4 regions of the Ensifer sp. EB106-05-01-XG146 genome follow, and region 3 is predicted to be linked to each of the others. Evidence: riboswitches for the same ligand, from Rfam matches in the RefSeq annotation. Region 3 holds a riboswitch; each other region holds the start of a gene.

Region 1 (7,259 bases), on a different contig from region 3:
CGAGCATCAGCGATGCGGCAGCCGCGGTGAAAAGCTGTCTCAGATGTGTCATGGGTTGCGCTCCAGGTTGGACCGTTCAGCCTTTGAGACCGGTCATGGTGATGCCCTCGACAAAACGCTTCTGCGCCAGCAAAAACGCGGTCACGAGGGGAAGGGTGATGATGAGGGTCGCGGCCATCAGCGCGCCGTAGTCGTCGCCGGCTTCCGCGGCGCGGAAGTAGAGAAGGCCGAGTGGCGGGGTCGCATAGTCCTGGTTGGTGACGACGATCAGCGGCCAGAAGAGATCGTTCCAGTGGGCGACGACGGAGAAGATTGCAAAGGCGGTGATCGCCGGCCAGGCGTTTGGCACGATGACGCGCGCGACGATGCCGGCTTCAGACATACCGTCGAGGCGTGCCGCATGGATCAGATCGTCGGGCATGGCGCGGAAAAACTGCAGGAAGAGGAAGATCGCGAATACCGAGATCGAGAACGGCGCCACTAGCGCTGCGTAGCTGTTCAGCACCGACAACCTGTCGAAGGCCACGTAAATGGGCAGCGCGGTTGCGTGGATCGGTACCAGGAGGCCGAGCATGACCAGCACCATCATGGTGCGGGCCGCCCGAAACTTCAGCTTCGCCATGGCATAGGCGCAAGGGATGGCGACGACGATCTGGATGACGAAGATCAGCGCGCAGACGACAACGCCGTTGAAGAGCAGGGTCGTCATCGAGACGCGCGACAGCGCCTTGGAAAAGTTCTCGACATAGGACCACTGCTCAGGGATCAGCGACAGCGACGAGGAGAAGATCTCGCTCTGAGCCTTGCCGGCGGTCGAGACCATGAAGATGTAGGGCGCGAGGAAGATGAGCGCGCCAAACGAGAGAACGGCGAGGCGAATGAGGCGGGTGACGGAGATGGTGTTGGTCATGCGTAGTGCACCTTCCGGTCGAGCACGCGGTACTGCAGGAACATCAGGACGACGAGGATGGCGAGGAAGACGACGGTCATGGCCGAGGCATAGCCGACGCGCAGATAGACGAAGCCCTCCTGGTAGATGGTGAAGAGCAGCACCTCCGACGCCTTGTTCGGACCGCCCTCGGTCAGCGTCTTCACCGTCTCGAACACCTTAACCGAGTTGATGATGCTGATGGTGGTGACGAACAGCGTCGTCGGCCCGAGCATCGGCCAGGTCACCAGCCGGAAACGATCGAACCAGGTCTTGGCGCCGTCGACTTCGGCTGCGGCATAGAGCTCGCGCGGGATGGCGGTGAGACCGGCGAGGAACAGCACCATGTTGAAGCCGACCGACTGCCAGATGCCGATGATCGACAGGCCGTAGAGCACCGTGCCGGAGGCGCCGAGCCAGTTGGGGCCGGCAATGCCGAAAACGGCCAAGAAGGTGTTGATCGGGCCGATGGTTGGGTGAAACAGGAATTGCCAGACCGTCGCCATGGCGACGAGCAGCGAGGCCACCGGCAGGAAATAGACCGTGCGGAAGAACGCCCGGCCCTTGGTTTCCGCCTCGATCAGCATGGCGATCGCCAGCGCCAGCACGATCGAAACCGGCGTGACGATCGCGGTGTAGATGGTGGTATTCCAGAGCGAGCGCCGGAAGGTGCGGTCGCTGAAGAGTTCGGCATAGTTCTCGAAGCCGACAAAGCGGAAGCTGCCGTAGCCGAGCTCGAAATCGGTGAAACCGAGAACGATCACCGCCGCGGTCGGTAAAAGGATGAAGAGGACGAGCAGCGTGATGGCCGGCAGCGCTAACAGCCAGGCAATGCGGGCCTCGCGGCGATCGGGATCGGTGGCCGCGGCACCGATCGCCGTCTGGGTCCGCAGCCGCTGCGCCGGCTGGGCACCGTCTCGCAGAGATGAATGCTGAGGCATTGCCTCCAGCCGATCTCCCCCCTTGTGGGGGAGATGCCCGGCAGGGCAGAGGGCGGTATCCACGCAATCCGCCGCCCCTGCCGCCGTATCCCGATTGGAACCCGCCTTAGCCATGGATCTTCTCCAGCGTCGCGGCGATAGCGACCCGCTCGGCCGGCAGCCGGGTGCCCTCGCCGTCGAACAGCATCGCCCGTTCCGGCATGAACTCGACGTCAACGGGCTGACCGATCGCGAGCGCCGCGGCCTCGGCAGGTGCTGACTTGGCAGTGACCACCTCGCCGATCGCATCGAGGCGGGCATGGACGATCACCTCAGAGCCGAGGAACTCCATACGCTCGACCCGCGCGCTCAATCGGCCGGCGCTTGCCGCATGGAAGCGCACGAATTCCGGGCGGATTGCGAGCTTCACTGAAGCATCCGGCGCCTGTCCGCGGCTTGCCAGAAGCACCAGATCGCCGAAGCGCACGATGCTCGCCGTATCCGTGCGGGTCTCCAGCACGTTGATCTTCGGCTGGCCGAGGAAGCGTGCGACCTCGATATGGGAGGGGTTGTCGTAGATCTCCTTCGGGGTCGCCAGTTGCAAGAGATTGCCGCCGATCATCACTGCCACTCGATCCGCCATCGACAGCGCTTCCGACTGGTCGTGGGTGACATAGAGCGTCGGCACGCCGGCGCGGCGGTGGAGATCGACGATCTCGCCGCGGGCGTGGACGCGCAGGTTGGCATCAAGATTGGAGAGCGGCTCGTCCATCAGGAAGACGGCCGGGCGGCGCACCATGGCGCGGGCGAGCGCCACGCGCTGGCGCTGGCCGCCGGACATCTGGCCGGGCTTGCGGTCGAGCAGGTGATCGATCTTCAGCGCCAGCGCCATTTCCTTGACCTGGCGCTGGATATCGCTGCGGATCTGCTTCTGCCCCGGCATCAGATTGCCGATCACAGGCAGGCGCTGCGCCGCTGTCAGCCGCCGCATCGCAAGCGGCACGGCGATGTTCTCGCCCGCCGTCAGGTGCGGATAGAGGGCATAGGACTGGAAGACCATCGCGACATTGCGATCGGCCGCGGCCATGCGCGCGACACTGCGGCCGCCGATGACGATCTCGCCGCCGTCGCCATGATCGAGACCGGCGACGATGCGCAACAGCGTGCTCTTGCCGCAGCCGGAAGGACCAACGAGCGCGATGAACTCACCCGCCTCCGCCTGCAGGCTAACCCCCTTCAGGATCGCGTTGCCGCCATAGGACTTGGTGATACCCTCTAGCGAAAGCACGCTCATTGCGCGGCCTCCACACGGACCGTCTTCTTGGCCGCCAGCGGGTAGACCTCTTCGACGATCGGATCGAGCAGGTGGCTGGTCAGTCCCGGCACCGCGATGATCTCGCTTTTGACGTTGACGTCGCTAAACTCGTGTACGACGGCGCCGACCAGCCGCTCGCCCGGCATCGGCCGTTCCAGCGTATCAATGATGAAGGAGGTCGGCGGCGCCCAGACGAGCGACGTCCCGGCGTGCTTGCCCGTCCAGGCCCAGTGCAGGTGGCCGCTTGCATGCAGCGCCACCTCGGCTTCGGCGAAAAGATCAAACAGGCGTTGGCGCTGGCGCGGACGGATGCCCCAGTAGCCGGTGTCGCCTTCGCCCGGATCGTCGACGAAGAGCGGCTTGTGGGCAAAGACGGCCACCCGGCGGCCGTCGCGGCTGAGCAACTGTTCCTCCAGCCAATTAAACTGCCTGTCTTCTTCTTCGTCCTCGAAGCCGATCAGCAGGCTGTTGAGGCCGAGCAGCCGCCAGTCGCCATGGTCGCGGCCCCAGTAGTCCGGACCGGCGAGCCGGCGCCAGCGGGCAAGCCGAACCGGATCCACCGGCTGGTGCGAACCCGGCAGATGGCCGACATCGTGATTGCCGGGAACGATCAGCACCGGCATCGAGAGCTGGCCGATCAGATCGAGCGAGAAGGTGATGTCGTCCTCGTGGTCGGCACCATCGATGGTGACGTCGCCGGTGTGGATGACGAGATCGGGTTTTACCGCCTCGATCCAGGCGCGAACCGGTTCCCAATTGCCATTGAAGTGGCTTTTGGCGGGGCTGAGATGGGTGTCGCTGATCTGGACGATTTTCATGGAAACGGGCCTCCGACGATGGCTTGCGGTATCCGCGTCGGAGGGCTGATACTTTCCTTCTCTGCGGTTGGCCGCAGTCTTTAGGGAGCCGCCATGTCAGTTTGGTAACAGCCGTTCTCAGCTGATTTTCAGTTTCTCCATGAAAGCGTCATCTTCAGAAGACCGACGGGCCGAGTAGGCCCCGTTGTGTCTCTACATTGCGCCGCGGTCGGTCCGACGCGACGCCGGACAGGATTGCTCCATCACGGTCGAAAGCATGGCGTTCGACGCATCGGCCTCGGCGACGACCCAGTCGCGAAAGGCCTGGATCTTCTTCTGCCGCCTGGTGCTTTGCGGATAGACGAGCCAATAGGCGCGGCCGTCGCGCACCACATGCTCGAACGGCCGGATGAGCCTGCCGCTCTTCAGTTCATCCATCAGGAAGGTCGAGACGGCAATCGCAATGCCGTGATCCGCAAGGATTGTGGCGACATCCATCGCCTGCACGTCGAAGATCAATTCGGTGCCATTGCTTGCCGGCGGCTCGACGCCGGTTTCGATCATCCACCGCCGCCACCAGCTGGCGTTGCCGAAACGCCGGACTCTCAGAACGTCCGCGGGCTCCTTGAGCTGGTACTTTTCCAGGAAGGATGGCGTGCAGACAGGCACGTAATCGAGCGGAAACAAGGGAAAGACATCGTTGCCCGGCCAGTCGCCGGCGCCGCTGCGCACCGCGAGATCGATGGCGTCACGTTTGAAATCGACCAACTCGGTCGACATGTGCACCCTGATGCTGATGTTGGGATGCGCGGTCTGAAACGACGCGAGGCGCTGACCGAGCCAGCTCGACACGACGGTTGGCAGCACCGAGATGTGCAGGTGATGTTCGGTCTTGTCGGCGATCTCCGAGAAAGCCGCCCCTAAGAGATCGATCGCTTCGGTCACCTTCGGCGCTAGCTGCCGCCCGGCGCCGGTCAATCGCACCTCGCGCGGAAGCCGAACGAACAGCGGCGCGCCGATGCGATCTTCCAACAGCCGGATCTGATAGCTGACGGCCGCCTGCGTCATGCCGAGCTCTTCGGCGGCGCGGGTGAAACTCAGGTGCCTGGCGGCGGCCTCAAAGGCGCGCACCGCACTCATGGGAGGAATCTTGCTCATGGAACTGAGATAAGCATTCTTTATGCCAGCATGCGAGAAATCGCTTTGCGCGAAACGGCAAAAACCCTCACTTTTTTTCGCGAACACACGCCCTTGAAAGAAGTGAGGATAGCAATGCTTAGCGCAGTGCGATCAACGATTTACCATGTCCTGAACTGGGCCGATAAGACCCTCAACCCTCCGGTTGCCATCGACACGTTCAACGAGTTCCAACTCCGGGATATCGGCCTGACGCGAGATCAAGAGCATATCCGCGCGCGCGTTGGCGACGCGGCGGATCCGTGGCAGTGGCCGGAGGAGGACGCTTCGACCAAACCGCAACCGTCCCGTGAGCGGAAAGCAATGGAAAGACCTCGTCCTGCCATTGTCTCGCCGCGGGCGGCGGCGGGAGAGAATAAAGACATAAGCATTTCTTTATGCGATTGACGAAAAGCTCGGGACAGGGCATTGTCGCCCCATCGTGGTTCTTCGCCCGCCTTTGGAGGGACGGAGCTAAGAGGGAATTCGGTGCGGCGCCAGACAAGCGCCCATGCCGGAGCTGCCCCCGCAACTGTAAGCGGAGAGCGGCCGTTCGAAGATGTCACTGAGGGAGACGCCTCGGGAAGACGGAACGGTCCGCGACGACCCGCAAGCCAGGAGACCTGCCGCGATGAACAACGTCCACGGGCGGGGTGTCCGATGAGGCGCGTTGAGGACGCGGGATCGCTCTCGCGCCGCGGCTGCGTCGCATTCAAGCCTTGCCCATAACCTTCGGGGTAAGGAAATGACCATCAAGACTGCCAATCTCGGTTTCCCGCGCATCGGCCGCCGTCGCGAATTGAAATTCGCGCTCGAACGCTATTGGGCCGGAAAGGCCAGCCGCGGCGAACTTCTCGATACCGGAGCCAAGCTCCGCGCTGAAAACTGGGCCGCGCAGAAAACGCGCGGCATCGACATCATCCCCTCCAACGACTTCTCCTTCTACGACCACGTGCTCGATGCCGCCGTGCTTGTCGGCGCAATCCCGCCGGCCTATGGCCGGACGGGCGGCCCGGTCGATCTCGACACCTATTTTGCCATGGCGCGCGGCTCGGCCGGAACGCCCTGCGCCGCCGGCTGCACCCATTCGGGAAGCAGCAGCGGCACTCCCGCGCTCGAAATGACAAAGTGGTTCGACACCAACTATCACTACATGGTGCCCGAGTTCGACAGGGATCAGCGCTTCGAGCTCACCCACAATCGGCCGCTGGAAGCCTTCCAGGAAGCTCAAGCCCTCGGCTATCGCACACGCCCGGTGCTCATCGGCCCGGTGACACTGCTGAAGCTCGGCAAATCGAAGGGCGGCGACTTCGATCCGGTCGATCTGATCGAACGGCTCCTGCCCGTTTACGTGAGGGTCCTGGCGGAGCTTGCTGACGCCGGCGCCGATTGGGTACAGATCGACGAGCCTTGCCTGGCGCTCGATCTCGCGGACAAGGTTCGTCGCGCCCTCGACCTCGCCTATCGCACGTTCGACACCGACGTGCCCGGACTCAAGATCATGCTGGCGACCTATTTCGGCTCGATCGGCGACAACACGGCAACGGCGTTGGCGCTGCCGGTCGATGGACTGCATGTCGATCTCGTGCGCGCGCCGCAGCAGATCGACACGCTCATCCAATCGGCTCCGGCGGACCGGGTCCTATCGCTCGGGGTCATCGACGGCCGCAACATCTGGCGGACCGATCTGGCCAGCCTGTTCCGCCGGCTGCAGCCTCTGACTTCGGCCCACGGCCGCGACCGCATCGAGCTCGCACCTTCATGCTCACTCCTGCACGTGCCGATCGATCTCGAGCTGGAGCGTGCGCTTGATCCGGAACTTTCCTCCTGGCTCGCCTTCGGTACGCAGAAACTCGACGAACTCAGCCTGCTTGCCAGCGCCTTCGAGCCGGGGCTTGCCATTTCCGAGCACGTTTTCGCCGCCTCGATCGCGTCCGCCCAGGCGAGGCTCACCTCACTCAGGATCCATGATCCTCTGGTCGCCGGGCGCTTGAAAGCGCTGACGGATGCGGACAGCGAGCGGCAGTCCCCGTTCGCGGGCCGCCGGGCACTGCAGGCGAAGAAGCTGTCATTGCCGCTCTTCCCGACAACGACGATCGGATCCTTCCCACAGACATCGGAGG
Region 2 (7,259 bases), 740 kb from region 3:
CCTTCCGCTTCCTCAATGCGCTGCAGATCTTCAAGCTCGCCGTCAGCCTCGGCGGCACGGAATCGCTCGCCAGCCACCCGGCGGCGATGACCCATTCCGGCGTGCCGATCGAGGTGCGCCACCGCATCGGCGTGCTGGAATCGACCATCCGCCTGTCGATCGGTATCGAGCATCCCGACGACCTCGTGGCCGATCTTTCAAACGCGCTGTCGCTCGCCTGATGCAAGAGGCCGCCGGTCCAGCCGGTGGCATCCTTCGCGAGTTCGCAAGGACGCAATTCCGGACGGAAAACCGCTGCGCACTTTTCCTGGAACTGCTTAGCTTGAAGTGGCGCATTCCGGACGGAAAACCGCTGCGCACTTTTCCTGGAACTGCTCAGTGCGCCAGGATGTTGACGATATTGCCGAACGGGTCGCGCATGTAGAAACGGCGCACGCCCCAGGGCTCGTTGGTGATGTCGTAGACGATCTCGACACCGGCGGCCTTGGCTCGCTGATAGGCCCGGTCGACATCGTCCACCTCGATCGAAAGCACCGGCACCGGCGTATCGTTGCCGCCCTCGCTGGCGATGCTCACCTGTGGCATCGCGGCCTTGCCCTCGGCGGCAAAGGTCAGGATCCAGCCGTGATCCATCACCACGTCGAGTTCAAGCAGGTCGCCGTAGAAGGCGCGCGCCACCTGCGGGTCCGGGGCGTAGAGGTTTGAGACGATACGCTTGACTGTCATGGAATTCTGCTCCCTTCGACGCGCCGCAACGCGGCAGCATCGACGCTTACTGGTTGTTCGGCTGATAACGATACAGCCCATACTGCCCGCCAACGGCAGCCGATTGAAAGCGGAAATCGCCTCGCTTCAGAATGAAGCCGCCGCATGTTCCGATGGCGCCTTCGGGTTTGCTCCGGAAAGCGCCACCCGCACAAGCGTCGCCGCAGCCTTGCCCGCCACCTCCATATAGCTTGGATCCCGGTGCAGCAGCACGACCGCGAAACTGCCGTCGAGCAGCAGCAGGATCTGCTTTGCCAGCATGGCCGGCTCGGCGACACCGGCTTCGGTAAAGGTCTCGGCAATCCAGGCCTCGAACTTCTTCTTGTGGGCGGCACCGATGCGGATCGCCGGATGACCGGGCATGTTGGCAAGCTCGGCGGACGTGCGCAGGAAGCCACAGCCCTTCCATTTCGGATGGCGCGCCGCCCGCACCAGGTTGACGAAGATCGCCTCGATCTTGTCGGCAATGTCCCCGTCGCCCGCGTCGAACCACTTGCGGAAGAGTTTCAGATTGGGCTGGTCGCGGCCTTCGAGATAGGCGGCGATCAGCTCGTCCTTGCTGTCGAAATGATAGTAGAGCGTGCGTTTGGTCACGCCCGCGGCTTCCGCCACCGCATCGACGCTGACGGCGCGGATGCCCTCGGCATAAAACAGCTTTTCCGCCGCTGCGACGATCAGCTCCCGGGTCGATTTCTCTGCTTTCGCCATCTCTCATGTATACCGACTAGTGAATATACATGGCATCTTCCCTCACCTAGCCTCTCCCCGTCAACACCTGCCGGAGAGCAACCATGTCGAACACCGTGCTGATGCAGATTTCCGAGGGCATCGCCCTCCTCAGTCTCAACCGCCCAGAGAAACTCAACGCGCTGAACTACGAGCTGATCGACCGGCTCATGAGCCTTCTCGACCAGATCGAAGCGAACGACGGCGTCGGCGCCGTGATCATCACTGGCACCGGCGACCGCGCCTTTTCCGCCGGCGGCGATATCCATGAGTTCTCGGAAAGCGTGGCCAAGGGCGTAAACCCGGCCGTGCGCGATTTCGTCCGTCGCGGCCAGGGCCTGACGGCCCGGCTCGAAGCCTTTCCGAAGCCGGTCATCGCTGCCGTCAACGGGCTTGCTTATGGCGGCGGCTGCGAGATCACCGAAGCGGTGCATCTCGCTGTTGCCAGCGACCGGGCGCGTTTTGCCAAACCGGAAATCAAGCTCGGCATGCCGCCGACCTTCGGCGGCACCCAGCGCCTGCCGCGGCTCGCCGGCCGCAAGCGCGCGCTTGAACTGCTGCTGACAGGCGAGGATTTCTTGGCCGATCGCGCGCTGGAGCTGGGGCTCGTCAACCATGTCGTCGCTCATGAGGAACTGATGTCGGCCGCCCGTGACCTGGCAAAACGCATCATGGGCTACTCCCCGCTTGCAGTGCGCTCGATTATCACCGCCGTCACCCGCGGCCTCAACATGTCGATCGCCGAGGGGCTGTTGGTCGAAAGCGAACAGTTTGCCCAGATGGTGCCGACCGACGATCTTGCCGATGCGCTTGCCGCCTGGACGGGACGGCGCCTCCACGACGACCCACCGCGGCGTGGTCTCTTTTCGCGATACTTTTAAATTCAACCGAACGGTTGACAATTAGGTCGACCGAGAGGATATTCAACAATATGGTTGAATATCAGAACGCACATCTCGATGCCGTGTTTCACGCGCTTTCGGACCCGACGCGGCGCGCCATGCTCCAGGACCTTTCGCAGGGCGAAAGACTGGTGGGTGAGCTTGCGGCGCCGTTCTCGATCTCGCTGGCCGCGGCATCGAAGCACATCAAGGTGCTGGAAGGAGCAGGTCTGGTGCGCCGCGAAGTGAAAGGTCGCACGCATGTGTGCCGGCTCGATGCCGCGCCGATGCATGCAGGCATGGAATGGATGCGCCACTACGAAGCCTTCTGGCGCACCCGCATCGACGCACTCGAGGCGCTGCTTCTCGTCGAAGACGCCACAATCCAAACTGATCCGGAGGAAAAGCCATGACTTCGTCTGCCACAGCCTTTGCCGGCGCCGACTACGGCCGTGTCGTCGCACCGGACGCGGTGCGCATCGAGCGCCTGCTTCCCGGCCCGATCGAGCGGGTCTGGTCCTATCTGACGGAGGAAAGCAAGCGCCGGCTCTGGATGGCGTCCGGAACGATCGGATCGAAGGAAGGGGCCGAGGTCGAGCACGTCTTCCGCCATTCGGAACTGACGACGGAGGACGATCGGCCACCGCAGAAATACGCCGAGCACGCCGGCGAGGTGCGCAATTACGGCCACGTGCTCGCCTGGGAGCCGCCACGACTACTGGCCTATACCTGGAACGAAGAGACCGGCACCCCGTCGGAGGTCCGCTTCGAGCTCAGCCCCCGCGGCGACAAGGTGCTGCTCGTCGTCACCCATAAGCGCATCGCCGACCGCGCGGTCATGACCAGCTTCTCCGCCGGCTGGCACGTACACCTCGACATTTTGCGAGCTCTGCTCGAAGGCGAAAAGCCGGCAGCCTCCTGGAGCAAGTTTGCCGACCTTGAAGCGCAATACGACGCGCGTATTCCGAAGCCCTGACGGCGGGATGGGCTTGAAGGTCAGGACGCGTGCAGGCGCCGGCAAGGATCGACTTGCCGGCGCTTTTCGTCAGGTGCGGGCGAAACCGAGAACGAAAAACGCCAGCGCGCCGATCGAGGCCCATGTGCGCACGTGGTTCCACCAGACCCAATCGGTCAGATAGCGCTCATGCCAGAGATCGGTCGCCGCCTGACCGGGGGCTGCCGCGGCGAGCGCGTCATTCATCGGCACGTTGAAGACAATGGTCACCAGCAGTACGCCAACGACATAGGCAATGCCACCGGCGGCAAGCCACCACCTGCCCTCGCCGCCCGAGATGAAGGCGACGACGACGAGCGCCAGGGCGAGCAGCGCCGTGCCCATGAAGGCGCTGAGGAAGATCGGGTTCTGGATCACGACATTGATGGCGTTCATCGCGGCGATCCCCTGCTCCGGCGGCAGCCGCGACAGGGCCTGCATGATGCAGACCGAGAAGATGAAGAAAAGCCCGGCCATCAGGCCGGAACCGATCGCGGCGGCAAACGCCAGAGCGGGGATCAGCGGGATCATGCGGCAAGACTCCAAACACCAGTTGCTGCGGTTTCCCGGGCGTAATCGGCAAAGTCGCGCGGACGCCGCCCAAGCACGCGCTCGACATCGGACGTCATGCTGGAATTGCGCCCGTCGAGCACCGAGGTGAAGAGATAGCGGATGAGTTCGACATAGTCATCCGGCACGCCGTCCGCCTTGAGATGCGCTGCGAAGTCGGAAACCGGAATGGCCTGATAAGAGATCCGACGGTTGGCGGCCGCGGCGATCTCGGCGACGGCCTGGGCAAAGGTCATCAGGCGCGGGCCGGTCAAGGCATAGACCTTGCCGATATGCGCATCGTCCAGAAGGGCCTCAACCGCCACGTCGGCAATGTCGTCGCAACTGACGAAGGGCTCGGTGACCTCGTCCACCGGCAGGAAGACCGAACCACTCACCACGCCGTCGGCCAGGAAGCCTTCGTCGAAGTTCTCGAAGAACCAGCTGCCCCGGATGACCGTCCAGTCGGCGCCGGAGGCCTGCAGCGCACGCTCGGAGGCTTCCGCCTCGTCCTCGCCGCGGCCCGACAGGAGCACCAGCCGCTTGATGCCGGAGCGAACGGCAAGGCTCGAGAACCGGTCGATGACGTCGACGGCGCCCGGCACCGCCAGATCGGGCTGGTAGCAGACATAGATGCGATCGACATTTTCAAGGGCGGGCGTCCAGGTCGCCTCATCCGTCCAATCGAAGGAAGGCGACGCCGAACGGGCGCCGATGCGGACCGCTATGCCCCGCTCCCGAAGGCGATCGGCCACCCGCCGCCCCGTCTTGCCGGTACCGCCCAAAACCAGTGTGACTTTCCGAGACATCGTTTCCTCCTGAGGTTCCATCAACAAACATGAGCATCTCTCACATTTGCAAATGTGATAAATCCTCGTATTTTAGGAGTCAAGTCAAAATGTGAGCATTACTCATGATTCCAGATGCAAGTCCCGCCACGCTTCCCGCCGACGACGAGCGTGCGCTGCGCCGGACGCCGAGCCAGAAGCGCAGCCGCGAGCGCGTCGAGCAGATCCTTGCCTGCGCGACGGCGCTCATCCAGGAGAAGGGCAGCGACGCCATGCGCATGAGCGAAGTCGCTGAAAAGGCTGGGATTTCGATCGGATCGCTGTATCAGTACTTCCCCGACAAGGCGGCAATCGTGCGCACGCTGGCCGAGCGCTACAATGCGGTCTGCAACGAGTGCATCGCGGCCGAACTGGCCAAGGTCACGTCGATAGCCGAACTGCGCGACGCCTTCTCGCTGCTGTTCGACATCTACTACGACATGTTCCTCGCCGAGCCGGTCATGCGCGACATCTGGTCGGCGATGCAAGCCGACAAGGCGCTGCGCGAGATCGATCTTGCGCAAAGCCGCGCCGGCGGAAAGCTGCTTGCCGATGTCTGGGCCCGCCTTGTGCCGGAGACGCCGCGCGAAGAGATCGACAGCGCCGCCTTCCTGATCATGCATCTCGGCGACTGCACCATGCGACTTGCAGTCTCGGTCGACCGGGCCGAGGGTGACCAGATCGTCGAAGCCTACAAACGCATGACCGTCAAGGATTTTGTCGCGGATGGACCGCGCGGCGGCGCGCACTCAATTGACAACTCCATGACACAATCCTAATCATCTGGGATCGATTGGTTCCCGGGACGCGAACGTGTTTCGGGAGTAAACGGGAATGTGACGGATGGACCCAAGCTGGGCATTCAAATCACGGCCGACCCCGCGACTGTAGAGCGACGTCGATCCACCGTTCCGGAGCGATCCGGAAGAAGCCACTGGCAAGACCGCGAGAGGGCGGCCGAGCTGGGAAGGCGAGGCAGATCGAGGGCATCGAGCCCAACGCCGTGAGCCAGGAAACCTGCCACTCGATACGGGCATAGGGCCCAACCGGGAATTTCCCGATGCCATCACGGAGGTTGTCATGGCTACGTCTACCATTTCGAGCACCCCGCTCTCCCTCAGCGATCGTCTGACCGCTGGCGTCATCGCGCTCTTCATCGGCGCATTCCTCGTCTTTGGCGCCGGCCTTGCCAACTCGGCAGTGCTGCACGACACGGCGCACGACACCCGCCACTCCTACGGCTTCCCCTGCCACTGACCGATGCGCCGGAACGTGAACAACGTTCCGCATCGAACAATCTGCGGACCTGAACGCATCCGGCCCGAGCCGGATGGAGGGCTGCGTGCATCCCGGTTTTTCCGGCGCGCGAAGGCCATCCGCAGCATAGGGAAAATGGGAAGGCTCGAGGACCACGCCATAGGGCGTGGCTTTTGTCGTTATCGAGGGATTTCAAGATGATTGTCAGAACGCTTCTGGCCGCGATCGTGGCTGGATTGATTGCCGGTGTCTTCATGACCGGCGCCCAGGAACTGCGCGTCACACCGCTGATCCTGCATGCAGAAGAATTCGAAGGCGAGGCACCGGCCGCTACCGAACAGCCCGCCGCCCAGCCGGGTGCGGCACAGCCGGCCGCAGAAAACCACGACCAGCATTCGTCGCTCAAAGCCGTGTCGCCGTTCGGCGCTTTCCTCGACGCTTTGTCGCCGATCACCCCGGCCTATGCCCATGAGGGCGAGCATGAGGAAGGCGGCATCATGTTCGGCATGAGCCGCTTCTCCGGCACGCTGATGGCGAACCTCGTCACAGGTTCCGGCTTCGGCCTGCTGCTCGCCGGCGTCAGCCTGGTGATCGGCTACCCGATCACGCTCAGGAACGGCGCGCTGTGGGGCGCCTGCGGCTGGCTTGCCGTGCACATGCTGCCGGCGATCGGTCTGCCGCCGGAACTGCCGGGATTTCCGGCAGCCGAACTCGGCGACCGCCAGACCTGGTGGCTGGTGACCGTGGCGCTCTCCGCCGTCGGCCTCTATCTCGTCGTCCTGCGCGAGGAGATCGTCTCCAAGGTCGCAGGCCTGGTGCTGATCGCAGCACCCCATGTCTACGGTGCGCCGCAGCCGCTCGATATCACCAGCAACGTTCCGGCCGTGCTCGGCGCCGAGTTTGCGGTTGCCGCACTCGCCACCACGCTTGCCTTCTGGATCGTGCTCGGCGTCGTCTCCGGCTTCATCAACGAGCGCTTCGTCAAGGCACAGTGATCACTGATCACAGATCGTCAGCAAAGCGACGGCGGGGTTCAGGTCCCGCCGTTTTGCATGAGATGCGCCGCCAGCCGCGCGCGGCGATCTTCCGGCTCCAGCAGCACGCAAGTGTCGCAGAAACTGCCCCCTTCCGTCTTGAAGTAGAGACAGCAGCCGCAACGGATCCGATACTGGCGCGACAGCTCAGCGCCGCTTGCCGGATCGAGAGCCGCGATCTGCTCGTAGCAGAGCTCCTCTGAGTAGAGCCGCGAACCCGGTCGTT
Region 3 (7,259 bases):
CGCGGCAGGCCGGAGCCACAGTACGACTGGATGACGCCGCTTGCCTTTGCCGTGATCAACGGGCAGGCAGGAACGGTGCGGCTGCTTCTCGAAAGGGGCGCGAATGCACGCGTGCGCGATGGCGCCGCCGGCCCGTCGATACGCGATCTTGCCCTGGAGCAAGGCAATGCGGAGATCGTCGCCTTGCTGCGCGCTTCGGCGGCCGCGCCGCAATAGGATGCGCAGAGGGAGGCGCGGGCAGTCGCCCGCGTTCTCCTGATCCCCGCTGCGACCGCTGATTGTCGGGCGATTCAGCCGGTTGAAATCGTTAAGTATTTTATCACCAGCTTATTTAAGCCAAACTTCGATTTTGGTCGCTAGGGTGCCGGCAGTATCGGCTGCCATCGTTGCGCATCGCACCTCCACAAGTGCTAGTATGCCCGGCAGGGCCGGTACGGACGAGGGGGACTGGCGTGGTGGAAAAGGCGTTGCGGCAGGCAAAGCGGGACAAGACGGTCTGGGCGATCCATGCCGCCTGTACCTTGGTCGCGGTCCTGATCATTGCAAGCCTCATCTATGTCCTCGACCGGTCCGTCACCGAGGCCGATCGCTTCGGCCTTTCGGCCGAGCGTCGGCTTGTCGCAAACGAGCTGCGCCACCAGATGGATGCGGTCGTTCAGTTCCAGGCGCAGGTGTCCTTCTGGGACAAGACCTACGAGGAGCTGGCGACGGGGCATGTCAGCGAGAGTTTCGTCGCCGACGAGCTTTCGGGCTGGCTTTGGGAAGACTACGGCTTCTCCTGGATCATCTTCACGGATCCGGCCCGCACCGTTTCGACGGCGCTCAAGGACGGCGCATCGGTTCCGGCAGAGGTGGCCCGCGTGCCGCTCGACGAGGTCGATGATCTCGTAGACGAAGCCAAGCGCCGCTACGACAATGCGCTCAGGAACAACGACGGCACCTACAATCTCGATGTCACGACGCCAGATGCGCAGTCCGTGATGCCGGCCGTGCCCGGCATCCACGCGGTGGACCTGCGCGAGATCGGTGGGCGCATGAGTGTTGCCGTGGTGCAGGCGGTCATCCCCGAGACATTGGTGGTTCCGGCGGAACGGCGCGATCCGGTGCTCATGGTCGCCGTTCGGCCGGTCACGCCGAAAATGACGCGCGAGATCGCGGCACGGCTGGGTATTCGCGGGCTGGCCTTTGTTCCGCTCAACGAGCGGCCTGCAGGCAGTGCCTATGCGTCTGTCGGGCGCTGCTCCGATTCGTCCTGTCTCGTGGCCGCCTGGGTGCCGAAATCGCCCGGTGGGTTCGTCCGCGCGGAGCTGTTGCCGAGCGTCATTATCATGGCGATCGTCGCAGCACTGCTGATGGCCTTCGTGGCGCTGCGGTTCTCGACGCTCTTTGCCGCCCTGCAGCAGAGCGAGGCGCTGAACCGGCACCTTGCCAAGCACGATCGCCTGACGGGGCTGATGAACCGCAGCGGCTTCGACGATATGCTGGCGGCAGCCCTGTTGCGGGCATCGACGCATCCGTTCACGCTCGTCTATGCCGACCTCGATGAATTCAAGGAGGTCAACGACCGCCACGGCCACGCCGCCGGCGATGCCGTGCTGGTGGCCATGGCCGAACGCTTTCGCAACCGGGCTGGCCCGAAGGGCACGGTCGCGCGGCTTGGCGGTGACGAATTCGCGGTCATTCTCGGCGATTGCAGCGAGGCCGACGCCCGCAGCCTGACGGCCGGCCTGATCGCCGACGCGCAGACGCCGGTCGCTTTCGAGGGCCAAATGCTCGTTGTCGGCGGCAGCGCCGGCATCGCCTTTGCGCCGCGGCATGGCCTGACGGCACGCCAGTTGCTGCTGGCTGCGGACGAAGCGCTCTATCTGGCCAAGCGGCGCGGCCGCAACCGCTTCGAAACGGCGGACGACATGGTGTTACCGGCCGAAAAGAACGACGGCCAGTCGGCGGCCTGAACGTTACCCGCGGATCGGCAGCAGCGTTACTCCGGGACATTGTAGGGCGTGATCACCACCACGGCGGAGAGCTGCGGGCCGATTGCCGGCGCCTGGGCGCCGGGCCGCAGCATCATCGTGCGAAAGGCGGTGCGCGCATCGGTCCTGAGGTCGTGATGCAGCACGAAGTGAATGCGCCGTTCCCGCAACAGCGCCAGATTGTCCTCGTCGAGATCATGGGCGATGTAGAGCGCGCAGTGACGTTCGAGGCGCTCGAAGGCTGCAAGGACGGAGCGGTTGCCGCCACCGATCGAATAGGCCGCGTTGATATCGGGATTGGCCGAGAGCGCCGCGTGAGCCAGGCGGCCGGTTTCGCTGTCGCGGCCGTGGCCTTCGCTGATCTCGACGATCCGGATTGCCGGATAGCGCTCGCGCAACACCCGGCGAAAGCCGATCTCGCGTTCCTCCTCACCACGAAAGCGGCCGCTCGAAAGGGTCACCAGCACAGTTGCCGGCGCGCCGGAAAAGCGCTCCCCGAGGAGGTAGGCGGCCGTTTCGCCCGCCGCCCGGTTGTCGGCGCCGGCATAGGCCGTCCGCTGGGAATGGGGCAGGTCGGTTACCAGCGTCACGACGGGCGTGCCGCCCATCTCGAAACGGGCGACTGCGGCGACGATCTCGGGCACGTCCGGCGCCTTCAACACCAGGCCGTCGGTCCCGCGCAGCCGGATTCGGTCGAGCAGTTGCACGATCTCCTGTGGGCGCATCGTCTCGGCGAAGTGGAACCGGCAGCGAAAGACGGTGGGCGCGAAGGTCATCGCCTCGCTCTCGAAGGCGCGACGCACCGCATCGGTGAAGCGTTGCGGCGACTCCATGACGATATCGATCGCAAACTTGCGCCCCTGGATGTCGAGGCCGGCCTGCTGCTTCTCCAATTCCTCGATGGCTGCGCGAACCCGGGCCTCCGTCTGGCGGCGCACGCCCGGCCGCTCGTTGAGCACGCGATCGACGGTCGCGGTGCTGAGCCCGGCCTGAAAGGCGATGTCCTTGACCAGAAACGGATGGGCCATCGCCTTGCTCTCCTGATGGATTTTTGATGGATTCTTGCTCTATATCATGTTTTGCCGCCGCCTATAGTCGTGTTCATCAGGATGTTCCAGAGGAGGAAACGCGATGAAGACCGACAACAAAGCGCGCCAGCGGATCGACCGCGTCTGGCTCACCGAAGAGGCTTGCGATCTCGAATCGTTCCGGGCGGAAGTCGAACGCCAAACCAGCCTGTCCGACTACCCCCATGCTTCCGGCTGCGAAAAGAATATCCTGATCTATGACAGCGCCGCGCTGATTGCGGCGTGCGGCGATGCCGAGGCGCGGCGTTCTGTTCTGGCGGAGATCTGCGAGGTACTGGCGACCGGGCCTGGCGTGGCGGTTTTCAAGCGCGCCTTTGCCGATACGACAGCAATCGACGTCGCAAGCGGGGTCTTTGACGCTATCATCGAAGAGCAACATCGCAGCAACAGCGGCGGCGGCGATCACTTCGCCAAACCCGGCGCCAATGACCGCATCTGGAACTCGCTGGAAAAGCACTGCCTGAACGCGCCGGAGAATTTCGCCTCCTATTACGGCAATGCCGTCATAGCGCTCGTCAGCGAGGCTTGGCTCGGGCCGAACTACCAGATGACGGCGCAGGTCAATCGCGTCAATCCTGGCGGTGCGGCGCAATCGGCGCACCGGGATTATCACCTCGGCTTCCAGACCGCGGCCGTGATCGAGCAGTATCCGGCGCATGTGCACAAGCTTTCACCGGTGCTGACGCTGCAGGGGGCGGTTGCCCATTGCGACATGCCGCTCGAAAGCGGACCGACGCTGTTCTTGCCCTATAGCCAAACCTATGTGCCGGGCTATCTGGCGCTCAACCGGCCGGAATTCCGCGCCTATTTCGACGCACACCACGTGCAGCTTCCCCTTGAAAAGGGCGACGTTGTCTTCTTCAACCCGGCGCTCTTCCATGCCGCCGGCACCAACCACTCCCGGGATATCCGCCGCGTGGCCAACCTGCTGCAGGTGTCTTCGGCCTTCGGTCGCGCAATGGAAACCGTTGACCGACTGACCATGAGCGCGACGCTCTATCCGGCCTTGCGGGCCTTGCTGGCGGGCGGGACGCTGACGCAGGCGGAAGCGGCCAACGCGATCTCCTCCTGTGCCGAGGGCTATTCGTTCCCCACCAATCTCGACCGGGATCCGCCACTCGGCGGGTTGGCGCCGAAGACGCAGGCGCAGTTGATGCGCGAGGCTCTCACTGCGGGGACGGGCGAACAAGAGTTTCTCTCGGTGCTGGAGGCGCAGGCGAAGCGCAAGCTGAGCTGACGAGCGAGTTACAATTTGACAGGCTCCCGGTGTGTTTCAGCCGGGAGCCGCAGCCGTTTCAAACGATCATTTCCGAGGGAGGAATTCGATGAGTGGACAATTGCAAGGCAAGATCGCCATCGTCACCGGTGGTACGCAGGGACTGGGCGCGACGATTGCTGGCCTTTTCGCCGAGCGCGGCGCTGAAGGCATCGTCATCTGCGGCCGCAACGCCGCCAAGGGGCGGGCGAAGGCCGAGCAGATCGGCAAGGCAAGCGGCGCGAAAGTCGTCTATGTCGAGGCCGATCTGGAAAAAGTAGAGGACGCCCGCAAGGTGGTCGCCGCTTGCGACGCGGAATTCGGACGGGTCGATGCGCTGGTCAACGCCGCAGCTATCACCGACCGTGGCACGATCCTCGACACCACGCCCGAACTCTTCGACCGCATGTTCGCGACCAATGTGCGCGCGCCGTTCTTCCTGATGCAGGAGGCGGTGAAGATCATGCGGCGGGAGAAGACCGAGGGCACGATCGTCAACATCGGCTCGATGTCGGCGATGGCCGGCCAGCCGTTCATTGCCGCCTATTGTTCGTCGAAAGGCGCGCTCGAAACGCTGACCAAAAACACGGCCTATGCGCTTCTTCGCAACCGCATTCGCGTCAACGGGCTGAATATCGGCTGGATGGCGTCCGAAGGCGAAGACCGCATCCAGCGCGAGTTTCATGGCGCGGCTGCCGATTGGCTCGAAAAGGTGGCGGCCGACCAGCCTTTCGGTCGGCTCGTCGATCCGGCTGAAGTGGCGCGGGCCTGCGCCTATCTGTCGTCGGCCGAGTCCGGGCTGATAACCGGATCGGTGATTTGCTTCGATCAGTCGGTCTGGGGCGCCTATGACGACTCGCCGCATCCGGTCGCTCCGCTTTGAGGCGGAGGCAAACGACTAAGCTCGACAGTAGCCGGCGGAAAGTGGCGCGCCATGTCTCGACCGGGTTGGCGCGCTTGTCTTTCTCAAACGGCTGTGCACTTAGTGCCGTCGTCAGGTGCCCGCGAAAGCGGGAGAATCGGGAATCCGGTGTCATTCCGGAACGTGCCCAACGCTGTGACGGGGACGATCGCCTCTAAGAGAGCCTTGAGTTGATTCAAGGTTTTGCCACTGGATCTTCAATCGATCTGGGAAGGCGAGGTGATCGGTTGAACCGAAGTCAGAAGACCGGCCTGGCGAGATAGACCGAACCCCGCGTGGACGGCGGGAGGTTTTCGCATTGTTGGGGATCGAACGATGCTGACTGAACCGAAGGGCGGCCTTGCGGCTGCCGGCGCCTTTTCGCTGCCAGAGCGGGAGGCCGTCTACCGTGCCATCGAGACACGTCGCGACGTGCGCGATGAATTCCTGCCCGCGCCATTGCCGGATGATCTGATCGGGCGCCTGCTGGCCGCTGCGCACAGCGCCCCGTCCGTGGGCTTCATGCAGCCGTGGAACTTCGTGCTGGTGCGGGCGGAAGAAACGCGTGAGCGCGTCTGGCAGGCGTTTCGCCGCGCCAATGACGAGGCCGCGCTGATGTTCGAGGCGGAACAACAGGCCAAGTACCGTGCGCTGAAGCTGGAAGGCATCCGCAAGGCGCCGCTCAGCATCTGTGTCACCTGCGACCGCACGCGCGGCGGTGCCGTCGTACTCGGGCGCACCCACAATCCGCAGATGGACGTCTATTCCACCGTCTGCGCCGTGCAAAACCTCTGGCTTGCGGCGCGGGCCGAAGGGGTGGGCGTCGGCTGGGTGAGCATTTTCCACGAGGCCGAGATCAAGGCGATTCTCGGCATCCCAGATCATATCGAGATCGTTGCCTGGCTCTGCCTCGGCTATGTCGATCGCCTCTATCAGCAGCCGGAACTCGCCGTGAAGGGCTGGCGCCAGCGCCTGCCGCTCGACGAGCTGGTTTTCGAAGACGGATGGGGACGCAGCAAGGAGAAGGCGTAAGGCCTCGTCCGATCAATTCTGGACCGGCTGATAGGCCGGTCCCTTCGGATGCTTGAGGTCGATGGCGGTTTCTTCCTGCGGCAGGTAGGTCGGGCCGACGACGCGAACCTTGTTCTTCGACGGATCGTAAGGCCGCTCTTCGGCCGGCGCCTTGGCGGTATTGCTCGCCGCTTCCGGCTTCTTGGTCTCGATGACGATGATCGACGACTGGTCGTCACCGATCTTCGTTCCGTTTGCCTTCGGTGTGGTCGAGGCGGTCTGGGGTATCTGGCAGCCGCACTGGCCGGGTTTTCCGACGGCGCGGGTGCGATAGGCAAAGGCGTTGGGCATTTCGGTATAGGGACGGCCGGTCACGGCCGAGACCATCTTGTCGCTCTCTTCCGTGTTGAGGTCGTGAAAATAGAGCTCGGTCTCAGCCCCCGGGCAGCGCGCCCGACAGGCCTGCTCGTCGCGCGGGAAATCGGCCGGCGTCGCATCCGAAGAAACCGGGAAAAAGGCGCCGTCGCAGGTGCGCACGCACATGGTTCTGAGCGTGCCGCTATAGTAGCGCTCCTGCGGCGCGTAGCCGTCTTCGCCTCGGCCGAGCATCGGGCCGTAGGCGTCTTCCGGCGGCAGGTCGGCAACGATGTTGCGGTGGCTTTCCGGCACGTCCGGTTCCACGCTTGCGAACTCCTCGCGGTCGCCATAGCAACCGTTGATCTCCAGCGCGGCGAGGATGCGTCGCCGGCTGTCGTCGCTGCCGCCGGCGACGATCTGCTCGCGCTCGGACTTCAGCATGCGCAGATTGTCTTCCATCTCGGCGATCAGGCTGTTGAGGCCGTAGCAAGTGTCGGGGTCGCCGCCGTCGAAGCCAATGGCGTTGCCGCCACTGCAACCCGCGCGGCGGCGGTCGTTCTTTGCCCGCCGCAGCTCGATATTCTGCCGCGAGATCGCGCTTGCGTAGTCGCGCGCATCGGCATTGCTGGCGACGTAGTCAGGCAGTTGCACGAGCCGCGCGTTCAGTCGGTCGC
Region 4 (7,259 bases), 1.1 Mb from region 3:
CACCATCCGTTCCGCGCTTTCGGCGCTATCGGACGTCGAGATATCGATCAGCGCGTACCAGGGATGGACCGTTTCCATCGGATCACGAACGCCGGGGATGTGCTTGGTGGTGAATTCGACGCCGAGCCGCGGCATCAGCTCGAAGCCGGTCAACGCCGGCCCGCAAAGGCTGGACGCCTTTTCGAACAGAGCGAGCGCATGCTCGACGCTGCCGACTCCGGCAAAGGCGACCTGATGCCCGAGCGGCTTCGGGAAAAGCTTGAGCACGGCGCCGGTGATCACGCCGAGCGTGCCCTCGGCACCGATGAAGAGATCGCGCAGGTCGTAACCGGTATTGTCCTTCTTCAACCGGCGCAGCCCGTCCCAGATTTCGCCGGTCGGCAGCACCACTTCGAGGCCGAGGCAGAGCTGGCGCATATTGCCATAGGCAAGCACGGCGGTGCCGCCTGCATTGGTGGAGAGATTGCCGCCGATGCGGGCTGAACCTTCCGAGCCGAGCGACAGTGGGAACAGGCGATTGTGCTCGTCCGCCGCCTTCTGGATATCGGCGAGGATACAGCCGGCATCGGCGACGATGACATTGCCGACCGGATCGATGTCGCGAATGCGGTTCAGCCGTTCCAGCGAAAGAACGATGTCTGCCTTGCCCTCCCGCGGGATCTGCCCGGCGACATGGCCGGTGTTGCCGCCCTGCGGCACGATCGCCGTGCGGGTGGCGCTCGCGAGCTTCATGATGCGCGAGACCTCGTCGACGTTGGCCGGACGCAGGACCATCGGCGTCGTGCCGCGGTAAAGTCCGCGCGATTCGACGAGATAGCGCGCCTTGTCGGCTTCGTCCGTCAGCACGTTGGTGTTGCCGACGATCTCGGCGAAGGAAGCGATGAGTTCGGGAGAGGGAAGGGTGGTCATGGGCCTCACTTCGCATTGCGCCTGCGCGCGCTATCGGATCGGTCGATCTGAGGATCTGGTCCTCGGTTCCTGGTCGGCGGCGATCATAACCGCAATTGGTGCCGTTCGATGAGGGTGGGTGCGGAGAAGATGCCGCACACTATCTTACCCTCGTGGTGCCGCCGCCCGTTGTAACCGGTCGATGATGGCTTCCCCCAACCCGTCCGAAGGGATCGGCCCGAAGGCGATGGTCTCTGCGCCGCTGGCATCCGCCCGCTTCATATAGTCGAAGAGATTGGCGGCGGCTTCGCGCAGATTGCCAGTCGGGCTGAGATCGAGAACGACGGCCGCCTGCTCTTCGCCGGCGATCCGATTGCCGCCGAAACGGATCAAGGCTTCGCCGGCATGCACCTCGGCGGCATCGAGCCGGACGGCAGCGCCGGGCGCGTAGTGCGAGGCGAGCATGCCCGGCGCCTCGATCGTCGCTCCCGCCGTCTCCGGCCGGGTCACCGGACGGCCAAGCAGGCGTTCGATCTCGGCGGCATCGAGGCCACCCGGCCGAAGCAACCGGATCTCGTCGCCGTCGACCTTGATGATCGTCGACTCAAGGCCGATTTGGGCCTGGCCGGCGTCGAGGATCAGCTTCAGTTTGTCGCCGAGATCGGCTTCCACATGGACCGCACTGGTCGGGCTGATTTTGCCCGACGTATTGGCACTGGGCGCGGCCAGTGGTCGCCCGAAGTGAGCGATTACCCGGCGCGAGAAACCGTCGGGCATGCGGATGCCGAGCGTGTCGAGGCCGGCGGACGCCAGCGCATGAACCGTGCTGTCGGCGCGCTGCCGAAGGATCAGCGTCAGCGGGCCGGGCCAGAAGGCTTCGGCCAGCTGCCTCGAAATCGGATCGAAATGCACATGGGCTTCGGCCATCGCCATGTCGGAAACATGCGAGATCAGCGGATTGAAGCGCGGGCGCCCCTTCATCTCGTAGATGCGACTGATCGCATCGGGATTGGTAGCGTCGGCGGCAAGGCCGTAGACCGTCTCGGTCGGAATGGCGACCGGCTCGCCTTCGGCAAGAACGGCGCAGGCGCGCGCGATCGCGCGGTCCGGTTCTCTATCCGTGTCGATGATCTCAGCCATGCCGTTTCCTTTCCGACGCTTCCTTAACGGACGCACCGGAAAAACAGAACGATTTTCTTTGAAGGAACCGGTTCGGCTCAGAGGCTGCGAATGATGCGACGCAACGCGTCATCCTTGGCGCCAAGCATCAGTACGTTTTTCAGCGCGACCTTGGGATCATCTGTGCGAAACAGCAGCCCGTTGTCACGAAAGTTGCGGTTGATGACCATTTGCCCGGCTTGGGCGCCCGGTTCGATGGCGACGGCGAAGTACATGCGTGAATAGCCGGGCTGGATACTCTCGAAAAAATGCGTCTCGTCGCCCAGGTTGCAGAAGAAGTTGGCGAAGTAGAAGGACCAGGTGATGTCCTTGGAGGGAGTAACCGGCGTACGCGCCGCCGTCACGTGACAGTAGCCGAGATGCGGCCGGCCGACGAGCGTGCGGTGGAAGATCATCTTCGGGAACTGGATCGAGTTGTGGAACCCGTTGATCCGCTTATGGGTCGTGTCGCCGGCGGTGCTGAGCTTCTTGCCCGTCCTGTCTGCGACTTCCTCATAGCTCAAATACCGGCGTTCGCTCGGCAACCATTGCCTGCGGTTGATCCGGCCCGTGCGCAGGAATTCGGTATGAACCGCCACCTTCGGCGGGATTGTCGGCAGCTTCTCGGCTGTCGCGTCGTAGTATCTCAACTTTGCCATGATCGTCAGCGCGCCATCTGCCTGCCTGCAGGACCTCTCTCGTCCGCCGGCTAGGCTAGCGGCTCATGGTTAATGAATGATTTCGTCCTGGCTGCATCATTAGCGTTCTCTATCTGACGCGATGTCGCAAACGGGCGAAGCCCTCCCGCATCTGCGCCGACCGCGCCGCAAAAGTCGGCAATTGCCCAAGATGTGATCTATCTATATGTTTGCAATGTAAAAATTCTAAGACGGTGGCCTTTTGTGGCGGTTTTTTCCGTGTCGTCATTCTGGAATTGGATGTCGCTATCGGGCAGCTGCCAAGGTGACTTCCGCGATTACATATCCTTACTCAAGGTGCCGTCTTCGAAGGGAAGATGGAGAATTGGGAAGCCGGTCAAATCCCGGCGCTGCCCCCGCAACGGTGGTGGAGCGAAAACCTCGGCAAAGGCCACTGGACGGTTCGTCCGGGAAGGCGCCGGGCAGGTCCGAAAGGACGGCTCCTGAGCCCGGAAACCAGCCTTGACGGACATAACCGTAACGGGTTGCGGCGGGCAGCCGGATCGGAGCCTCAAACGCATGGGCGTGCGCCCGTGCGGGTTCCTGTCCTGCCTCTCCGAAACATGGCGCATGAGGACAGGACATGGACACCAGAAACGATATGCTTCGAAAGCTGAAGGGCAGGCAGGACGGCTACAGCCTCGACCGGGCCTTTTACATCGATCCCGACTACTACAGGCAGGATCTGGAAAACATCTGGTACAAGGATTGGCTGTTTATCGGCCATGACTGCGAGATCCCGCGGGCCGGCAATTACTTCACCGTCCAGGTCGGCGACTACCCCGTTGTCATCACCCGCGACCGCCAGGGCGCCATCCGGGCGCTGCACAATTCCTGCCGCCACCGCGGCTCGCGCGTCTGCACGCAGGCGAAAGGCTCGTCGGCAAAGCTTGTCTGTCCCTATCACCAGTGGACCTACGAACTCGACGGCTCGCTGCTCTTTGCCCGGCAGATGGGAGAGGATTTCGACAAGGCCGCCCACAGTCTGAAGCCGATCCATTGCGAAACGGTCGGCGGCTACATCTTCATCAACCTGTCGGAAAAGCCGATGGATTTCACGACGTTCCGCGACATGGCCTTGCCCTATCTTGCGCCGCATCGGCTCGGCGAAACCAAGGTCGCGTTCGAAAGCACCATCATCGAGAAGGGCAACTGGAAGCTCGTCTGGGAAAACAACCGCGAATGCTACCATTGCGCCGCCAATCATCCGGAACTCTGCCGCACCTATCCTGAGGCGCCGACGGCGACCGGGGTGCAGGGCGCCAAGGATGATCCTGTGATCGCCGAACATTGGGCGAAGTGCGAGGCCGAGGGCCTGCCGAGCGAATTTAAGATGTCGCCGACCGGTCAGTTCCGCGCCGCCCGCATGCCGCTTGTCGACAATGCCGAAAGCTACACCATGTCGGGCGCCCGCGCCGTCAGGCGGGCCCTGTCCGCCGACGTCTCCCAGAGCCAGATCGGCACGCTCTTGATGTTCCACTATCCCACCACCTGGAACCATGTGCTCGCCGACCACGCCATCACCTTCCGGGTGCTGCCGCTCGGGCCCGAACTGACTCAGGTGACGACGAAGTGGCTCGTCAACAAGGATGCGGTCGAAGGCGTCGACTACAATCTAGATGAACTGACGCATGTCTGGACCGAGACCAACGACCAGGACCGTCAGATCGTCGAGGAAAATGCCTTCGGCATCCGCTCACCGGCCTATGAGCCCGGTCCCTATTCGCCCGAGCACGAGGGTGGCGTGATGCAGTTCGTCGAGTGGTACTGCAAGTTCATGGAGCAGCGCCTTGCCGGCGACGCGGCTCCGCTTTCAAGGGTCGCCTGACATGCAGATGGCCTCTTCGTTTCACCATTTCGACGCGCTCCACGTCTGGATCGACCGGCAGCAGATGCTCGAATGCACATCGGCGGTCGTCGAGACCGCCGATGTCATGACCTTCACCTTCCGGGCCGAAAAGCCCGCCTGGTTTCGCTATCTGCCCGGGCAATTCGTGACCCTCGAACTGCCCGTCGCCGACGAGCCAGTGATGCGCACCTACACCCTGTCGTCGACGCCCTCGCGGCCGCTGTCGATCGCCGTGACCGTCAAGGCGCAGTCAGACAGCATCGGCACCCGCTGGATGTTCGAGCACCTGAAGCCCGGAATGAAACTCCGCGCCTTTGGCCCGCTTGGCGATTTCAGCTTCGTCCGCCATCCCGGCGACAAATACCTGTTTATCTCGGCCGGCTCCGGCATCACGCCGATGATGTCGATGACGCGCTGGATGGCGGACTGCGTGCCGGAGACGGATGTGACCTTCATCTCCTGCGCGCGTCGTCCGGAGGACCTGCTGTTCCGTTCGGAGCTGGAGGTTCTGGCGACGCAGATGTCCGGGCTGAACCTCGGCTTCATCGTCGAGGGACATGAGGCACGCCACGGCTGGCACGGGCTTCGCGGCCGCATTGATGGCGCCAAGCTGCCGCTGCTTGCGCCCGATTTCATGGACCGCACCGTTTTCTGCTGCGGCCCCGAACCGTTCATGCGCGGCGTGCGCGAGATGCTGAAATCGGCCGGTTTCGACATGGGCCGCTACCACGAGGAGAGCTTCCAGCCGGCCGCCGCACCTGCGGCGGAAGAGATTGCCGTGCGCGCCGGCGCCGGTGACGAGGGCGAGGTCCAGGCCGCCAAGATCGCCTTCACCATGAGCGGCAAGGAGATCGAGGCCAAGCCCGGCCAGACGATCCTGCAGGCGGCGCGCGCCAACGGCGTGCGCATCGGCGCTGCCTGCGAAGGCGGCATCTGCGGCACCTGCCGGGTGATGAAGGTCTCAGGCGAGGTGGATATGAGCCACAATGGCGGCATTCTCGACGACGAGATCGATGAGGGCTACATCCTCGCCTGCTGCTCGCGACCGCTCGGAGACGTCCAGATCGAAGCTTGAAGGCTTTAATGATGTCGCGCAAAAGTGTGCAGCGGTTTTGCGGCAACGACATGCATAACAACAAGCGCTTAGTGCCTGTCGCGTGAATGCTTTTTCAAGCGAGAGGCTTTAGGGCGCGTTGCAGGGGATCGGATTGGCGGAAACGCTTGCCGGGGCGTCGGTGCCGGCCTCCGTCTTGGAGCATGCGCCCTGGGCGGCATCATTGCCGGCGATCGCCACCTGCAGGGCACGTTCCTGGCGGGCGAAATCGATCGAGCCGGTCACCAACATGTCGACGCCGCTGCCGGCGCCGCTCGTAGCGTCGGCGCGGCTCACGAGCAGCGGCTCGCTAAACATCGCAGTCGCCCTTGCCACCGCCAGCATGCCCGTTCCCCGCTCGGCTTGGGCGACGAGCATCAGCGGCAGTGGCTTTTCCGGCAGCAAGGCGCCCTGTGCCCAGATCGCTTTCAGCGCCGGCGGCGACATTGCCGCCACATTCACGTCGATGTCGTCAAGCGTTCCCGGCACGCGGTAGGGGCAGCGGCGCTTGCCGCAGTTGATGCCCGAGGAGAACTGCCACAGCGCGTAACTGTCCCAGTTGCCCATCGGGAAAACCTGGCGGATATCCGGTTTGTAACGGGCGTACCAGAGCGGCAGGCGCGACAGCAGCCGGTGTTTGGCCCGGTGCGCGGCGATGTATTTGGCGGTGATGTGGTTGGTATAGAGGATCGGGTAGCGCCCGGTCCGGGTCTTGATGTGCCCGGCGAAGATGGCGGCGTCCTCCAGCGACATGTACTTGTCCGGATCGATGCCCTCGAGATCGAGCACCATCAGCTCGTCGTCGCGCGGATCGGCGTAATCGAGGAAATGGTTCGCCTGGTCGACGGGATTGCCCGGGCGGGCAAGATGGTAGGCACCCCACAGCAGCCCGTGCGAACGGGCAATCATCCGGCGGGTCTGGTAGAGCTCGCGGCTGACGGCGTATTTGCGCCACATGGTCTTGCAGTGGTTGAAGGTGTCGCCGTTGTGGTCGCCGGTGCAGGAGAAGCTTTCGGGCAGGCCGTCGGAGGCCTTGGCGATGAAACCGGAAACGCGCTTGTCGCCAAGCATCGTTTCCCAGTCGATGCTGTTCATCTCATAGGCGTCGACGATGATGGCATTCGACTTGGTCTTCCAGGGCTCCATTTCACCGGCGCGTGCGATCGCCGCCGCGAAAGCCAGACCGATGAAGGTCGCGAGGCGCAGAATCATCCCTGTCGTGGAGATACACCGCTTTGCCATTCTCTGAGATTGCCGACAGTATCGTTAACGCATCGTAAATCCCAGCCCCCGAGCGGACTGTGCGGGAGCGACGCGCGAATGTATACCGACCTGTGGCTGTATATAAGCAATTGCTTTCATGTTCGCGATCTGACGATCAGCCGGGAAGGCGTTGGTCGACGATGCGGCAATGCCTTGCTGCAGCAACGGGTGCTGGCCGCGCCACCTGATCCCGCAGGAGGCGGAAGATGGAACAAAACCGGTGACTTATGCGTTATCGGTCGATTTCGGATTTCCCGGCTGAGGGACATCCCCGTATCGGCCTCGGTCCGGGTGAAATCATGGAAAGGTT

What was found. Region 3 has a riboswitch for cobalamin ahead of bluB (5,6-dimethylbenzimidazole synthase). Riboswitches for the same ligand answer to the same signal wherever they lie in the genome.
Region 1: another riboswitch for cobalamin. It lies ahead of metE (5-methyltetrahydropteroyltriglutamate--homocysteine S-methyltransferase); the one in region 3 lies ahead of bluB (5,6-dimethylbenzimidazole synthase).
Region 2: another riboswitch for cobalamin. It lies ahead of AC3WVQ_RS12150 (CbtB domain-containing protein); the one in region 3 lies ahead of bluB (5,6-dimethylbenzimidazole synthase).
Region 4: another riboswitch for cobalamin. It lies ahead of AC3WVQ_RS02605 (aromatic ring-hydroxylating oxygenase subunit alpha); the one in region 3 lies ahead of bluB (5,6-dimethylbenzimidazole synthase).

What each region holds. Positions count from the first base shown of each region.
Region 1 is NZ_JBYTDX010000002.1:1,590,974-1,598,232, forward strand. It holds gene AC3WVQ_RS27345 (ABC transporter substrate-binding protein) at 1-52, opposite strand, end outside; gene AC3WVQ_RS27350 (carbohydrate ABC transporter permease) at 77-910, opposite strand; gene AC3WVQ_RS27355 (carbohydrate ABC transporter permease) at 907-1,869, opposite strand; gene AC3WVQ_RS27360 (ABC transporter ATP-binding protein) at 1,976-3,142, opposite strand; gene AC3WVQ_RS27365 (metallophosphoesterase family protein) at 3,139-3,981, opposite strand; gene AC3WVQ_RS27370 (LysR substrate-binding domain-containing protein) at 4,174-5,100, opposite strand; gene AC3WVQ_RS27375 (hypothetical protein) at 5,164-5,544, shown strand; cobalamin riboswitch at 5,563-5,781, shown strand; gene metE (5-methyltetrahydropteroyltriglutamate--homocysteine S-methyltransferase) at 5,882-7,259, shown strand, end outside.
Region 2 is NZ_JBYTDX010000001.1:2,447,526-2,454,784, forward strand. It holds gene AC3WVQ_RS12105 (cystathionine gamma-synthase family protein) at 1-221, shown strand, start outside; gene AC3WVQ_RS12110 (VOC family protein) at 376-726, opposite strand; gene AC3WVQ_RS12115 (TetR/AcrR family transcriptional regulator) at 853-1,473, opposite strand; gene AC3WVQ_RS12120 (crotonase/enoyl-CoA hydratase family protein) at 1,557-2,372, shown strand; gene AC3WVQ_RS12125 (ArsR/SmtB family transcription factor) at 2,423-2,785, shown strand; gene AC3WVQ_RS12130 (SRPBCC family protein) at 2,782-3,348, shown strand; gene AC3WVQ_RS12135 (anthrone oxygenase family protein) at 3,418-3,897, opposite strand; gene AC3WVQ_RS12140 (NAD(P)H-binding protein) at 3,894-4,724, opposite strand; gene AC3WVQ_RS12145 (TetR/AcrR family transcriptional regulator) at 4,829-5,521, shown strand; cobalamin riboswitch at 5,520-5,781, shown strand; gene AC3WVQ_RS12150 (CbtB domain-containing protein) at 5,823-5,999, shown strand; gene AC3WVQ_RS12155 (CbtA family protein) at 6,197-6,994, shown strand; gene AC3WVQ_RS12160 (ferric iron reductase) at 7,033-7,259, opposite strand, start outside.
Region 3 is NZ_JBYTDX010000001.1:1,706,095-1,713,353, reverse strand. It holds gene AC3WVQ_RS08420 (ankyrin repeat domain-containing protein) at 1-216, shown strand, start outside; gene AC3WVQ_RS08415 (diguanylate cyclase domain-containing protein) at 453-1,955, shown strand; gene AC3WVQ_RS08410 (LacI family DNA-binding transcriptional regulator) at 1,982-3,001, opposite strand; gene AC3WVQ_RS08405 (phytanoyl-CoA dioxygenase family protein) at 3,105-4,298, shown strand; gene AC3WVQ_RS08400 (SDR family oxidoreductase) at 4,387-5,199, shown strand; cobalamin riboswitch at 5,296-5,507, shown strand; gene bluB (5,6-dimethylbenzimidazole synthase) at 5,554-6,249, shown strand; gene AC3WVQ_RS08390 (DUF2865 domain-containing protein) at 6,262-7,259, opposite strand, start outside.
Region 4 is NZ_JBYTDX010000001.1:558,004-565,262, forward strand. It holds gene AC3WVQ_RS02590 (FAD-binding oxidoreductase) at 1-909, opposite strand, end outside; gene AC3WVQ_RS02595 (L-threonylcarbamoyladenylate synthase) at 1,054-2,028, opposite strand; gene AC3WVQ_RS02600 (DUF6656 family protein) at 2,106-2,705, opposite strand; cobalamin riboswitch at 3,023-3,223, shown strand; gene AC3WVQ_RS02605 (aromatic ring-hydroxylating oxygenase subunit alpha) at 3,328-4,572, shown strand; gene AC3WVQ_RS02610 (FAD-binding oxidoreductase) at 4,574-5,668, shown strand; partial or broken gene AC3WVQ_RS02615 (glycoside hydrolase family 25 protein) at 5,891-6,928, opposite strand; gene AC3WVQ_RS02620 (hypothetical protein) at 7,007-7,259, shown strand, end outside.